DNA from 4 places in the Martinezella sp. CNPSo 3795 genome. Region 1 is predicted to be linked to each of the others. Evidence: predicted binding sites of a transcription regulator. Region 1 holds the regulator's gene; each other region holds the start of a gene.
What was found. Region 1 encodes PhoB, which activates phosphate uptake and scavenging genes when phosphate is short. Its sites were predicted from a motif close to TGTCATNNANCTGTCAT; they were not measured.

Region 1 (3,709 bases):
ATTGATGTTTTGCATCGCGATGTCAACAAAACTGGCGTTTTAGCAGGTGCGAGATAGCGCTTGCGGGCAAAAGAGATAGGTTCGGCGGCGCCTATTGCAGAAATGCCACGCCTAGGCAGCAAGTTGGGGAAAACCTCGAAATCGATTCCTCAAGATTCTCGCGACTCTTGTCACGGAGTCAGCCTCACACTAGGTTAAAAAGCAATTGCTAGACTGCATGCGGCGGAACTAGTCACCACAATTTTAGAGCGTTTCGCGCCTCGTTCCCATGCGAGGCAATGGTGAGGGATTCTGCCATCGGAAACGCGACAGCGGAGACAGGGCATGAATTGGACAGACGAACGCGTCGAGAAGCTGAAAAAGCTATGGTCCGAAGGGTTGAGCGCCAGCCAGATCGCTGCGCAGCTCGGTGGCGTGAGCCGTAATGCCGTTATCGGCAAGGTGCACCGCCTGAACCTTCCTGGCCGAGCGAAGGCGGGCGGCACGGCAACCGCGACGCGCACGCCAAAGCGCAGTGCCGCGGCTCCCCGCGCAACGACCTACGGCTCGCGCGTCGCTACCCGCACCGTGGTCGCCCGCCAGCAGGGTGCAACCATGCTGAAGGAAGAGATCGAGATAGATTCCGTCAATGAAATTCAGTATCGCCCGGCATCGAACGTCGTCGTTCCGATCTCCCGCCGCCTCGGCCTGACGGAGCTGACGGAACGCACCTGCAAATGGCCGGTCGGGGACCCGCTGAAGGACGACTTCCACTTCTGCGGCAATGACAGCCCGGATTCGTCCCCCTACTGCACCTATCATCAGCGCATGGCCTACCAGCCGGTGCATGACCGCCGTCGCAACAACGGCTGAAAGTTACCGCAAGACAAAGAGAAACGGGCCCCTCGAGGCCCGTTTTTCTATTTCCGCCGCTATTTAGTAACACCCGAGCGGCGAGCCGCTCAGGCTTCCATGGAATAGCCCGCGCCGCGAACGGTGCGGATGACATCCTGCATATTGGAGAAATTGAGCGCCTTGCGCAGACGGCCGACATGGACGTCGACCGTGCGTTCATCGACGTAGATATCGTGCCCCCATACGCCATCGAGCAGCTGCGAACGCGAGAAGACGCGGCCTGGCGAGGACATCAGGAACTCCAGCAGGCGGAATTCTGTCGGCCCCAGCCGGACTTCGCGGCTCTTGCGGTGGACGCGATGGGTTTCGCGGTCCAGCTCGATATCGCCGCAACGCAGCACCGTGGAGAGAACCTCCGGGCGGGCGCGCCGCAGCATCGCCTTGACGCGGGCCATCAGCTCCGGCGTCGAGAACGGCTTGACGACGTAATCGTCCGCGCCGGTCGAAAGTCCGCGCACGCGCTCGCTTTCCTCGCCGCGAGCCGTCAGCATGATGATCGGCAAGCGCTCCGTCTCCGGCCGCATACGCAGCCGGCGGCAGAGCTCGATGCCGGACACGCCGGGGAGCATCCAGTCGAGGATCAGGAGATCGGGGATGCGCTCCTGGAGACGCAGCTCGGCCTCATCACCTCTGAGGATCGTGTCGACCTCGAAGCCTTCGGCCTCAAGATTGTAGCGCAGCAGAACGCTAAGCGCTTCCTCGTCTTCTACAACAGCAACTCTCGGAACCATGCGCCTATGGTCTCCTTTCTTCGCTTCCAGATTATTCCGTCACTGCGCCGACGGTGTTGGCGGTATCGTCCTTCGGGCGCTCGCCTTCCGGCTGAGCACCGGTCGCCATGTAATAGATCGTCTCGGCGATGTTGGTGGCATGGTCGCCGATGCGCTCGATGTTCTTGGCGCAGAAGAGAAGATGCGTGCAGGTGGTGATGTTGCGCGGATCTTCCATCATGTAGGTCAGCATCTCGCGGAAGAGCGAGGTGTACATGGCGTCGATTTCCTCGTCGCGTTCGCGGATCGACACGGCTTTGTCCGGCGAGCGGGTGGCGTAGACATCAAGAACTTCCTTGAGCTGGCTCAGTGCCAGTTCGGAGAGGTGTTCGATGCCACGAGCGAGACGACGCGGCACGCCCGTGCCCTGAACGGCGATGACGCGCTTTGCGGTATTCTTGCCGAGATCACCGACGCGCTCCAGATCGGAGGCGATGCGGATCGAGCCCATGATTTCGCGCAGGTCCGCTGCCATCGGCTGACGACGAGCGATGGTGACGATCGCCTTGTCACCAACTTCGCGCTCGGCATGGTCGAGAACGACGTCGTCGGAGATGACCTTCTGGGCCAGGGCCGCGTCGCTGTTGACGAGAGCGCGTACGCTGTCGCTAACCATCTGCTCGGCCAGGCCGCCCATTTCGGCAATGCGGCGCGTCAGAAACTTCAGGTCTTCGTCATAGGCAGAGAGAATGTGAGTGGAGACCATTTTTCTATCCTCAAGTGAACTGTGTGAAAGGAGCCGCGCGCCTGCCATCATCAACCAAAACGGCCCATGATGTAATCCTGCGTGCGGAAATCGTCGGGATTGGTGAACATCTTATCGGTGTCGTTCTCCTCGACCAGGTGGCCGAGATGGAACATTGCGGTACGCTGCGAGACACGAGCGGCCTGCTGCATGGAATGCGTCACGATGACGATGGTGAAATTCTCCCGAAGCTCGTGGATGAGATCCTCGACCTTGGCGGTTGCGATCGGATCGAGCGCAGAGCACGGCTCGTCCATCAGGATCACCTCCGGGCTGACCGCAACGGCGCGCGCGATGCAGAGGCGCTGCTGCTGGCCGCCCGACAGGCTCGTGCCGGCGTCATGGAGCCGATCCTTCACCTCACCCCAGAGACCGGCCTTCTGCAGACTGGTTTCGACGATATGCTCGAGATCGGCCTTCGAGCGATGCAGGCCATGGATGCGCGGGCCGTAGGCGACATTCTCGTAGATCGACTTCGGAAACGGGTTGGGCTTCTGGAAGACCATGCCGACGCGGGCGCGCAATTCCACGACGTCGATGCTGTCGTCGTAGACATCCTGATCGTCGAGCGTGATCTTGCCGGTGACGCGGCAGGTCTCGATCGTATCGTTCATGCGGTTGAGGCAGCGCAGGAAGGTGGACTTGCCACAGCCGGAAGGGCCGATCAGAGCCGTGACCGTATTGGCGCGGATCTTCAGATTGACGTCGAAGAGCGCCCGCTTGTCGCCGTAGAACACAGAAACGTCCTGGCCGATCATCTTGTAAGGGATCGTCGTCATCTTCTTGGCCAAGGCTCTTTCGCTGGCAGCTTCCGTCATCATGTTCATTTCGTGCGCCCTCCCTTACCAGCGCCGCTCGAAGCGGCGGCGCAGCAGGATGGCGCCGATGTTCATCGCGACGAGGAAGAAGAGGAGCACGATGATGGCGCCGGACGTCCTTTCGACGAAGGCCCGCTCGGCTTCGCTCGCCCACATGTAGATCTGCACCGGCAGCGCCGTCGAGGGATCGAGCGGCGATGCCGGATAATTGGCAACGAAGGCGACCATGCCGATCAGAAGCAGTGGCGCGGTCTCTCCGAGCGCATGGGCAAGCCCTAGGATCGTGCCCGTCAGAATGCCAGGCATCGCGAGCGGCAGAACATGATGGAAGACCATCTGCATGCGCGATGCGCCAAGACCGAGCGCTGCGCTGCGGATCGACGGCGGCACTGCACGCAAGGCGGAGCGCGTGGCGATGATGATCATCGGCAGCGTCATCAGGCTCAGTACAAGGCCGCCGACCAGCGACGCCGAGCGCGGCA
Region 2 (3,709 bases), on a different contig from region 1:
ATCTCTTATCGCGGCTTTCGCCTTCTTTGTGAGATCGGGCACCGGTTTGATCAAAGGAGGCGCCTGTTCAATGGTGCGCTCCGTCACCGTGCAATGTTGGCCAAGCTCCGCCTTCGGTGCGCTCAAACTGGAGCCCGGTCAACGAACCTTCCGGCCGGATCGAGGGGCCGCCTCTTCTCCTCGCGGAGAATGCAAAGATAGATGACGCCTACGATCAGCACCAGGCCGCAAACAACCCCAGTCGCGATCAAAATGATCATCGAAATGATTGCCATATCGGTCGATCCCTGTGATCAATACATCTCGATTATTTGAATCCAGCTGCCTTGCGCATCTGGCTCCAAAGTATCGATAGGATATCCTACCACTACAGTCACTGGATGGAGGGATATATGTTCAAAGCGGTCTCTGACAGCGCTGCTGCCGCCGATGGAGGATCACTTGCATTGTTTGTGGAACGAGTTGATGGAGAATTGGAACAATTCGTCATCAATCGTTCCTTCGCCTCGCGTGGGACACCCGCCTATAACAAAGTTTCATCGAACCTTCGGTCTCTTTCCTCAGACAATTGCCGGGCAGTAGCTGCCGCTCTTGAACCTCTCTTGGCAATGACGCCCTCGATTCATCCGCTGGCGGATTTCATCGAAACGCTTAAGAGACAATCCAAAGAAACAATCCAAGACTGAGAACGAAGTGATTGAGTTGATTGCAGGCCGGCGGCGGAGGCTGAGGTGGTATCCGCGAACCTGAACTATAGAAATCGTTCAGGTTGGTTGCGGGCGAGAACAGTCCGAAGTCTATGTGATCAGGTGTTGGCCAGGACCTGTGGTTCTGAAGTTTCTGATTTCCAACCTTTATTTTCGCTGAGGCCTAAAGTTGATGAGCAGAGATTTGAGCTCAATTTCACGTACCCGTCTAGCCGCCTCGTCGAGGCTGACCCAATCGATCCGCCGCTGGCCTCGCTCCTTGAACTCATTCCGGATCTCTTTCACTTCCACTTGAAACAGGTCAACGACGCATGGCACGACTTTTCCGTCGTCAAGTTCTTTCAGATAGGTATATCGTCCGATCGGCGCTCTTCTCACCTTGCCGCGGACACCAGCTTCCTCCCATGCTTCGATGGCGGCTGCCTCGTGAGGCTCCTTGCCTTTCATGGGCCAGCCTTTCGGCACGATCCAGCGCCCGCTTTCACGCGAGGTAATCACCAGAACTTCGATCTCGTCACCGCCCTCCTTGTAGCGAAAACAAAGCGCGCCATATTGGTTTCGAAACGCACTGGAAAACAGCTGTTCCGGCGTGCGTGCCAGCTGTTGCAGCAGGTGCTTTGATTTGGGGAATGTTGGCTTGCCGCTGTCTTTTTTTGATGTCATGTCATTCAACTTATCAGCCTATCCAGCGCCCTATCCTCCTCTAACCGAGTCTTGCCACGCCAATTCGGCGTGCAATGTTACGGAATGGCCCTCGAGCCTGTCCGATGACGGGCTCTCGCCCAGCCATGTCACAGCCTGTCGTGCGATTGCCACCACGGGCTGAGCAAAGGTCGTCAAATCATAGGACGACCATGAGGCCTGCTCAATATCGTCGAAGCCGACGACGCAGAGCTGATCCGGGATCGAAAGCGAAAACTGGTGCCGTGCCGCGTCCATGAGGCCGCAGGCCAGCAGATCGGTTGCACAAAACACCGCGTCCGGTCGTTCGCTTCGGGTCAGCAGCCGCTGCGCGACGACCTTGCCAGCCTCGTATCCGGTCCAGCCATATCGTTCGACGATCACATCAAGTCCATAGGCCTTCGCCGCCGCGATTCAAATCTTGTGATGAGGCTGTCAGAGGGCGCCGTTTTGCGGATGTCTCGGCTTTCCATGACGGGCCTCGTCGTTTATGACGGATTTATGACAACGCCTGTTTGGAGTGCGGAAAGTGAACTGGTTTCGTAGACTGATGCCGAGAGAAGACCGTTTTTTCGATCTTTTCTCTCGACATTCGCGCACGATCGTCAGCGCGGCGGAAGCTCTGAACGAATTGCTGGCCGGCAAAGACACGGAGCAGCACTGCCAGCGCATCGTTGAGCTCGAGAACGAGGCCGATGACATCACGCGCGAAGTTCTGCTTGCCACTCGGCGCAGTTTCATCACGCCCTTTGACCGTGGCGACATCAAGGATCTCATCATGTCAATGGACGATGCGATCGACATGATGCACAAGACGGTCAAGACGATCCGGCTATTCGAACAGGACAGCTTTGATCCCGGTATGCAGGAAATGGGCAAGGCGATCGTCGAGGCCGCAAAACTGGTAGCCGAGGCAATCCCTCTCCTTGATCGCATGAGTGCCAACTCTTCTCGCCTCAGCGCGCTCACCGAAGAGGTCGTAAAGGTCGAGGGTCGCTCCGATGAGCTACATGATCAAGGTCTAAAAGATCTCTTTCGCCGGTATGGCGCCACCAACCCAATGGCCTACATCATCGGCAGCGAGATCTTTGGTGAATTGGAGAAGGTCGTCGACCGTTTCGAGGATGTCGCCAATGAAATCAATGGCATCGTAATCGAGAACGTCTGATGGAGGCCACTCTCGCTTTCCCATTGCTGGTGGGCCTCATCGCGGTGGCATTGTTCTTCGATTTTTTGAATGGGCTGCACGATGCAGCCAACTCAATTGCCACCATCGTCTCGACCCGGGTCCTGCGACCGCAATACGCCGTGTTGTGGGCCGCATTCTTCAATTTCATCGCTTTCCTGTTCTTCGGGCTCCACGTCGCCGAAACCCTCGGCACCGGTATTATCGATCCCAACATCGTCACGCCACAGGTCATCTTCGCCGCCCTGATGGGGGCGATCATATGGAATATCGTGACCTGGGTACTGGGCATCCCGTCAAGCTCGTCGCATGCTCTGGTCGGTGGCCTCGTCGGTGCCGGCGTGGCGAAGATTGGCATGGATGCCATTGTTTGGTCCGGCCTGCTGAAGACGGCCGGTGCCATCGTCATGTCGCCACTGCTTGGCTTCGTGCTCGCGCTCTTCCTTGTCCTATGCGTGACATGGATATTCGTTCGCCAGACGCCTTTCGCCGTCGACAGCACCTTCCGCATCCTGCAATTCGTGTCCGCTTCTCTCTACTCCCTCGGCCATGGCGGAAACGACGCCCAGAAGACCATGGGCATCATCGCCGTACTGCTCTACTCCCAAGGTCATACCGGAGCGGAGTTCCACGTGCCCCTGTGGGTGGTGTTATCCTGTCAGTCCGCGATGGCGCTCGGGACCCTGTTTGGCGGTTGGCGGATCGTGCACACGATGGGCTCGAAGATCACGAGGCTCAATCCAATGCAGGGCTTTTGCGCTGAGACCGGTGGCGCCTTGACCTTGTTCGCCGCGACATGGCTTGGCATCCCTGTCTCGACGACCCATACGATTACGGGCGCAATCGTCGGTGTCGGCGCCGCGCGGCGGATCTCGGCGGTTCGATGGGGATTGGCGAGCAATATCGTCGTCGCATGGATAATAACCCTGCCCGCGGCGGCGGCTATCTCGGCAATAGCCTACTGGATCACGAACTGGGTGGGATAGACCCGCCAAGCCCTATTGCGCAACCGTGAGGTTCAGTCCCCTTCCCCGCCGGCATCGTCCTTGTGCTTGTTTTTCTTGGAAGACGGCTTCTCTCCCTTTTTCATGACCGGCGGGATGGCCGGCCTTTCGACCGCACCGGTCGCGCCCTC
Region 3 (3,709 bases), on a different contig from region 1:
CGTCATTGCCGGCCTGTTCTCCGCGATCCTGTCGATCGGCCCGATCGCCGCCATCATCGCCGTCGGCCTGCACACGATCGGTGCGCTCGGCAAGCTGTTCTACGAAGTCGTCGAGAATATCGACATGAAGCCAGACGAAGGCATGCGCGCCGTGGGTGCGAGCTGGACCGAGCGCGTCCGCTTTGCCGCCATGCCGCAGGTGCTGCCGAACTTCATGTCCTATGCGCTGCTGCGCCTTGAGATCAACGTCCGCGCCTCGACGATCATCGGCGCCGTCGGCGGCGGCGGTATCGGCGAGGAACTGAAGCTTTCGATCTCGCGCGGCTTCGGCGCCAAGACGATGGCGCTGGTGCTGCTGCTCTTCGTGACCATTATCGCCGTCGACCAGTTTTCCGCATGGCTCCGCCGCCGTCTCGTCGGCGAGCATGCCTTTCTTTTGCAGCATTGAGGTTGACCATGTCCGTCATCGACGCCGGCCGTATGCAGGAAATCGAAGCGCGCTACCCGGAGATCCTTCACCGGTCCTTCCGCCAGCGCTTCGGCGCGCTGATGATGTTCATCGGCGTCATCCTCTACGGCATCTATGCCGTATGGTTCTTCGATCTGCCGAAGGTCATCTCGGAAGCGCATTGGGAGCGCGTCGGCATCTATCTCAGCGAGTGGGTGAGCTATGACGTGCAGCCGGAATTCCGCATTTCCGGCGACAAGATCAGCATCAAATATCCGCGCTTCTCGCCGCTCGGCGACAATCCGAACCCGGACTGGGTGAAAACCAATCCCGACGGCAGCATGACCGTTTCGGTCAGCGGTACCAGCCGCACAGTAACGGTAACGAAGACGCAGGCGATCGTGACGGCGCATGGCATCACCATCCCGATCGACATTACCGGCGACACGCCGAAGCTCGTCGGCTCCGAGCCTGTTCCCAGCTGGATGACCGTTTATGACGACAATATCCTGGTCAATCTCGGCTTTGCCGGCGATGCCAGCATTTCCAGCGATCGTGTGAAGATCCGCAAGCGCTTCATCGGCTGGGCCAATTTCGTCTTCGATACGCATTCGCCCTTCTTCGACAAGTCGGCTGGCGAAGTCATCGGCCTGATCGTTTCCGGGCCGCGACTGGACCCCACGCAATCCAATCTGTCGCTGGCCTTCGACAATATCTGGAACAATGGCGCCTGGCAGCATGGCGACGTCTGGACCAAGCTGTTCCAGACCATCGTCATGGCCTTCCTCGGCACGCTGCTCGGTTCGCTCGCGGCTTTCCCGCTCGCCTTCCTGGCCGCCCGCAACATCACGCCGAACCGGCTACTCAATCAGATATTGAAGCGCTTCTTCGATTTCCTGCGTTCGGTGGACATGCTGATCTGGGCGCTGTTCCTGACCCGCGCCTTCGGCCCCGGCCCGCTCGCCGGCAGCGGCGCGATCTTCCTCACCGAGACGGGCACCCTCGGCAAGCTCTATTCCGAGGGCCTTGAGAACATCGACAACAAGCCACGCGAAGGCGTGAAATCCACCGGCTCTCCGACCATTCTCGTGCATCGCTACGGCATCATGCCGCAGATCGTTCCGGTCATCGTCAGCCAGACGCTCTACCAGTGGGAATCGAACGTGCGCGGCGCGACCATCATCGGCGCCGTCGGCGCGGGCGGCATAGGTCTCAAACTTTGGGAAGCCATGCGCACCAATGCCAACTGGGAAAATGTCGCCTATATGGTGCTTTTGATCCTGATCGTCGTCTTCCTGTTCGATGCCGCATCCAACGCCTTGCGCTCGCGGCTGATGGGCACGCGGGTCAGATAAAAAAGAACCGGAAAAAATCGTTCCGCATCATCATTCTGTCACGGGAATCCGGTAGCGCAGGCCGGCAAGACCGTAACGGTCAAGCCGGCTTTAGCCGGATTCGAATCGTTGCTGCCTTGCTGCTCTTGCGGTTTGTCGCAAATCACCCAACAGTGTCCCGCGCAGCCGATTTTTCCAAGGAATGCAGCCTTGCGCTATGCTCTCTATTTCACACCGCCCAAAGACGATCCGTTGACGTCGCTTGCCGCCCGCTGGCTGGGCCGCGATGCATTTTCCAATGAGATTTTTTCCGACAAAGCCATGGGACCCGTGCCTGAAGGCCATGCCGAACTGACGGACGATCCGCGCCGCTACGGTTTCCATGCCACACTGAAGGCACCCTTCGAGCTCGCCGCCTCGGTGACCGAGCGCGACCTTCTCGAGGTTGCCGCGGAATTCGCCGCGCAGACCAAGGCCTTCACCATTCCCGAGCTTGTGCTTGGCCAGCTCGGCCATTTCTTCGCGCTTGTGCCCGGCTCGCTTTACCAGCCGCTGCAGGATTTCGCCTCGCGCGTGGTCAAGACCTTCGAACCGCTCCGCGCGCCGCTTTCGGACCATGATATTGCCCGGCGCAAGCCGGAGGGCCTGACAGAACCACAGCGCGCCAACCTGCTGCGCTGGGGCTATCCTTACGTCAACGACGAGTTCCGCTTCCACATGACGCTGACGGGACGTGTGCCCTCCGAGCGTCAGCCCGAATTGCAGGCAATCCTCGCCGAGCGCTTCGCCGAGCATACAGGCAAGCCGCTCGACATTTCCGGCCTCGCGATCTTCGCGGAAGATGAGCGCGGTGCTCCCTTTACCGTCCGTTCCTGGCTGCCGCTGACCGGCGCTTCAAAGTGAAAGACCTGACATGACCAAAGAAACCGTCCTTTCCAACGCCCGCATCGTCCTCGAAGACCAGATCGTGGAAGGCTCCGTGCTGATCCGCGACGGTCGCATCGCCGCCATTTCCGAGGGCAAGTCCGCGGTCGGCGAGGATTTCGAGGGTGACTTTGTGATTCCCGGTCTGGTCGAGCTGCATACCGACCATCTGGAAGCGCATTACTCCCCGCGCCCAGGCGTGCGCTGGAACAAGACGGCTGCCATCCAGGCCCATGACGCCCAGGTCGTCACATCAGGCATCACCACGGTGTTCGACTGCCTGCGCATGGGCTCGGACGAGGATGGCGGTTTCGAAAAGGGCGAGATGCGCGACATGGCCGACGCCATTCAGGCAGCCCAGCGCGAAGACCGCCTGCGCGCCGACCACCTGATCCACCTGCGCTGCGAAGTCTCCTCCGACAACGTTCTAGATCACTTCCAGGATTTCGAGAAGGATGCTTACGTCCGTCTGGTCTCGCTGATGGACCATGCGCCGGGCCAGCGCCAGTTCCAGACCATGGATCAGTACATCTTCTACTACCAGAAGAAGCGCGGCCTGAGCGATGAGGTCTTTGCTCGTTTCGTCGCCAAGCGGCAGGAAGAATCGGCAAAGTACGCCACACCGAACCGCGACGCGATCGCCAAGGTCTGCGCCGAGCGCGGCATCACCGTCGCCAGCCACGACGACGCGACGCTTGCCCATGTCGACGAAGCCATCCACTATGGCGTTCGCCTCGCCGAATTCCCGACCAGCGTCGAAGCCGCAAAGGCTTCGCATGGCGCCGGCATGAGCGTGCTGATGGGCGCGCCGAACATCGTGCGCGGCAAGTCGCATTCGGGCAATATCGCCGCTCGCGATCTTGCCGAGCTTGGCGTACTCGATGTTCTTTCCTCCGATTACGTGCCGCTCAGCCTGCTGCACGCGCCCTTCATCCTGGCAGATGAAGTCGAGGGCATCTCGCTGCCGCAGGCGATTGCGATGGTGACGGCGACGCCTGCAAGA
Region 4 (3,709 bases), on a different contig from region 1:
CCGATCCTCTGCCGCATCGATACGCTGGACGAGGTCATCTACGTCAACAATGGCGGCATCCTGCAGACCGTTCTGCGCGATCTCGCCGCCTGATAGGTATTAAACGCTGTTATGGGAGGCCGCCGGAAAACTCTTCCGGCGGCCTCTTGTTTTTCACGGTGATGTGTACTGCGAGACTTCTGCTCACTCCGGCCTCACCCCATCGTGATTTTGCGTCATCGCGTTAAACTATTATCTCTTGTTTCAGATTTTTCGGGCTTGATGTGGCCTGGTCGCCCCAAGAAGCGCGAGTTTTGCAGAGCCCGTGTAGGCAGACGGCGCTCGAGATTGGATGCAGAGGTAAGATAGAATGCGCCTTCGATTTTTGGCTCCACTTCTGGCAGGCATTGGGCTCGCAAGTTCGCTGCATGCGCAGGAGGCTCCGAAGATCAAGGGCGTCGTCGAACTCTTCACCTCGCAGGGTTGCGCTTCCTGTCCTCCCGCCGATGCTGCCTTCCGTAAGCTGATCCGCCAGGGCAATGTCGTGGCGCTCGCCTATCACGTCGATTATTGGAACTATCTCGGCTGGAACGACACGATGGCATCCAAGGACAATACGGCGCGCCAATATGCCTATGCCCGTACGATGGGGCGCAGCGGCGTCTATACGCCGCAAGCGATCGTCAATGGCAGAGATCACATGAACGGTGCCGATCTCGATGCCATTAACGTCAAACTTGATGATTTTCAGCGCCTTGGCGAGGGGTTGACGGTTCCGGTCAGTGCTGCCATGAAGGGTGACGAGCTCGAGATCAAGATCGGCGCTGGGCAGGGCAAGGCGAATGTCGTTGCCGTCTATTTCGACAAGGAGCAGATGGTGGCGCCGAAAGGCGGCGAAAACAACGGCCAGCAGATTGCCTATATGCACGCGGTATCCGATGTCGAAACAGTCGGCATGTGGGACGGCAAGGCCATGAGCCTCGTGCTGCCGTCCACCGTGCTGGATAAGGCTGGCCGGCGAGGCCTTGCGATTCTGCTGCAGTCGTCGACATCTTCAGGCGATCCGGCTGCCATTCTCGGGGCGACTGTTCTGACGGTAGGCTCGGACGGCTGAACGATTTTTCCAGCTTTGCCGGAGGTCTTCCATTTTGAACTGATTCCAAAAGGGGTCCCTATTTTGGCTGGCGCCAAAAAGGGGAGGTGCCCGGCGAGGACGCATTCGGGGCTGGGGTTTAATCGATGCGCCCCGGCCGGGCCGTTTGACGCGGCGGCGCCAAACGGCTGCCTATACTTCCTGTAAATTGGGCGTCGTTTTGTCTGAAATGCGGCGTTGACGAGGTGCTTTCACAGCCGGGAAAGAAATTGTGAGTCGCCAGCCGTCTTGCAATTTGATGCGGCTGAGGCAAACTGTCATTCTCCTGTCATGAGATAGCCCTTGGGGGATTGATGACTGATCAGCCGGATTTGAGACACGGTGAAAGCCGTTCCGTCGATACCAATTCATCCGTCGTCGTTGATCTCAGAGAATACAAACAGAGCAAGGACCCGCTGCCGGTGACCTTTCATCGCCGGGAGCTGGATGCAATTCTCTGGATCTATGGCCGCATGGTCGGTGAGGGCGAGTGGCGCGACTACGCCATCGACCATTTGAAGGACAAGGCGGTTTTCTCCGTCTTCAAACGCTCCGGCGAAATGCCGCTCTTCCGCATCGAAAAGAATCCGAAGCTTTCAGCCAAGCAGGGCGCCTTCTCAGTCGTCAATACCAACGGCATGATCCTGAAACGCGGTCATGACCTGAACCAAGTGCTGAAGGTTTTCGACAAGCAGCTGAAGCTGGTGGAGAAGTAATTTCTCGTCATTGGCTGTGTGCTTGTGGCGAGTGCGGCACCCCCCTCTGTCACTTCGTGACATCTCCCCCACAAGGGGGGAGATTGTTGGGAGTTTGCGGCACATCTTTCCAAACCAATAACCTGCAGTTTCTGCAACCCCCATCTTCACTTTAGGCGCACGCGTGCCACAAGTTGCCAATCTCCCACCTTGTGGGGGAGATGTCACGAAGTGACAGAGGGGGGTAGCAGAGGTTCGGCATAAAGGCAGCTCGACACTACCCCCCAAACAATGTCCCAGGATAGACCGATGGATCCGGATCGCTCTCCGCGCCCTCGCCCAACGCCTTCTGCATTAGCATGGTATCCAGCCAGCGGCCGTGCTTGTAGCCGGTACCCTTGAGCAGCCCCACTTCGGCAAAGCCTGCCGCGCGATGTACGGCGATGGAGGCGGGGTGGGCGCCGCCGATGACGGCGATCATCTGGCGGAAGCCGAGCGTCTGGCAGTTTTCCACCAGGGCATGGAGCAGCAGTCTGCCGATGCCGCGCCCGCGCGCCTCGGGCGCCAGATAGATCGAATCCTCCACCATCCAGCGATAGGCCGGCCGCGTGCGGAAAGCGGAGGCATAGGCATAGCCGAGAAACGCACCGATATCGTCTTCGGCGACCAGATAGGGATAGCCCTTGTCACGAATTGCCTCGAACCTGGCCGCCATTTCCTCCTGGTTCGGCGGCGTGATTTCATAGCTTGCCGTGCCGTTCAGAACGGAATCTCTGTAGATGGCGGTGATGTGGGGAAGGTCGTCTAGGGTTGCACTGCGGAGGCTGACGGACATTGTTTCTATTGCCTGATCTGCGAATTTGCGACGGTTGCCATAAAATCGCAGCGCTTGTGCCCAGGCAAATAAAAAAGGCGGCCGAAGCCGCCTTTTCGTGTCTCATTTCATGCTGCAATTAACGGCGGTTACCGAGGAACTGCAGCAGGAACATGAACAGGTTGATGAAGTCGAGGTAGAGCGACAGGGCGCCCATGATCGCCTTGCGGCCGGCCACGGTCACGTCGTCGGCTTCGTAGTACATTTCCTTGATCCGCTGCGTATCGTAGGCGGTGAGGCCTGCGAAGATCAGGACGCCGATCACGGAGATGGCGAACTGCAGCGCGGACGAAGCCAGGAAGATGTTGACGAGCGTCGCAATGATCAGGCCGAAGAGACCCATCATCAGGAACGAACCCATCGCCGACAGGTCACGCTTGGCCGTGTAGCCGTAGAGCGACAGCGCACCGAAGGAGGCGGCGGTCACGAAGAAGGTCTGCACGACGCTCTGGCCGGTGTAGATGATGAAGATCGACGACAGCGACAGGCCCACCAGCGCGGCGTAGACCCAGAAGGTCGTCGTCGCGGCGGCCACGCTCATGCGGTTGATCCTGAAGCTCAGGAAGAAGACCATCGCCAGCGGGGCGAGAATGACCACCCACTTCAGCGGGCTCAGATAGATCGCCTGGCCGAAGGCCGTGATCTGTCCGTTTGCGAAAGCGAGCGAGAAGGAGAGATAGGCGGCAACACCCGTGATCGCCAGACCCAGCGCCATCAGGTTATAGACCTTGAGCATGTAGGCTCGAAGGCCCTCGTCTATCATCGCACCGGATTGCGCACCGCTCTGCGCCCGGTTTTGGTAATTGCGAAAGTCAGCCATGTTTTCCTCTTTCAAGCTCCGATTTGATTACGGTGTCGGGTCTTTCAAGGCCCAGGCGCCGCTGCGGAGCTCAGCATGCCTGCACAGAATATGAGGCTTTCGGGCCTCATACACAAGGGTCAAGCGATCCGGCGCATGTTAAATCAATGTAATATCGAGCTGTTTTGCCCGTTTCCGGTTCGTCTCCGTAACGAATCAGAGCTCGCGCA

Region 2: the regulator PhoB is predicted to act here: its motif matches at 1,879-1,895, upstream of AC13QY_RS08535 (DUF47 family protein).
Region 3: the regulator PhoB is predicted to act here: its motif matches at 1,829-1,845, upstream of AC13QY_RS27565 (DUF1045 domain-containing protein).
Region 4: the regulator PhoB is predicted to act here: its motif matches at 1,388-1,404, upstream of AC13QY_RS26875 (DUF2794 domain-containing protein).

The regions. Positions count from the first base shown of each region.
Region 1 is NZ_JBXSOQ010000005.1:119,874-123,582, forward strand. Features, by position in the region: gene AC13QY_RS16200 (GcrA family cell cycle regulator) at 325-852, shown strand; gene phoB (phosphate regulon transcriptional regulator PhoB) at 942-1,625, opposite strand; gene phoU (phosphate signaling complex protein PhoU) at 1,657-2,370, opposite strand; gene pstB (phosphate ABC transporter ATP-binding protein PstB) at 2,421-3,236, opposite strand; gene pstA (phosphate ABC transporter permease PstA) at 3,252-3,709, opposite strand, start outside.
Region 2 is NZ_JBXSOQ010000002.1:786,621-790,329, forward strand. Features, by position in the region: gene AC13QY_RS08520 (hypothetical protein) at 393-686, shown strand; gene AC13QY_RS08525 (NUDIX hydrolase) at 855-1,370, opposite strand; partial or broken gene AC13QY_RS08530 (substrate-binding domain-containing protein) at 1,401-1,802, opposite strand; gene AC13QY_RS08535 (DUF47 family protein) at 1,939-2,556, shown strand; gene AC13QY_RS08540 (inorganic phosphate transporter) at 2,556-3,560, shown strand; gene AC13QY_RS08545 (hypothetical protein) at 3,593-3,709, opposite strand, start outside.
Region 3 is NZ_JBXSOQ010000013.1:122,216-125,924, forward strand. Features, by position in the region: gene phnE (phosphonate ABC transporter, permease protein PhnE) at 1-448, shown strand, start outside; gene phnE (phosphonate ABC transporter, permease protein PhnE) at 457-1,803, shown strand; gene AC13QY_RS27565 (DUF1045 domain-containing protein) at 1,993-2,685, shown strand; gene AC13QY_RS27570 (alpha-D-ribose 1-methylphosphonate 5-triphosphate diphosphatase) at 2,696-3,709, shown strand, end outside.
Region 4 is NZ_JBXSOQ010000012.1:195,844-199,552, reverse strand. Features, by position in the region: gene acnA (aconitate hydratase AcnA) at 1-93, shown strand, start outside; gene AC13QY_RS26880 (DUF1223 domain-containing protein) at 350-1,093, shown strand; gene AC13QY_RS26875 (DUF2794 domain-containing protein) at 1,426-1,827, shown strand; gene AC13QY_RS26870 (GNAT family N-acetyltransferase) at 2,084-2,641, opposite strand; gene AC13QY_RS26865 (Bax inhibitor-1/YccA family protein) at 2,760-3,500, opposite strand; gene AC13QY_RS26860 (ABC transporter permease) at 3,696-3,709, opposite strand, start outside.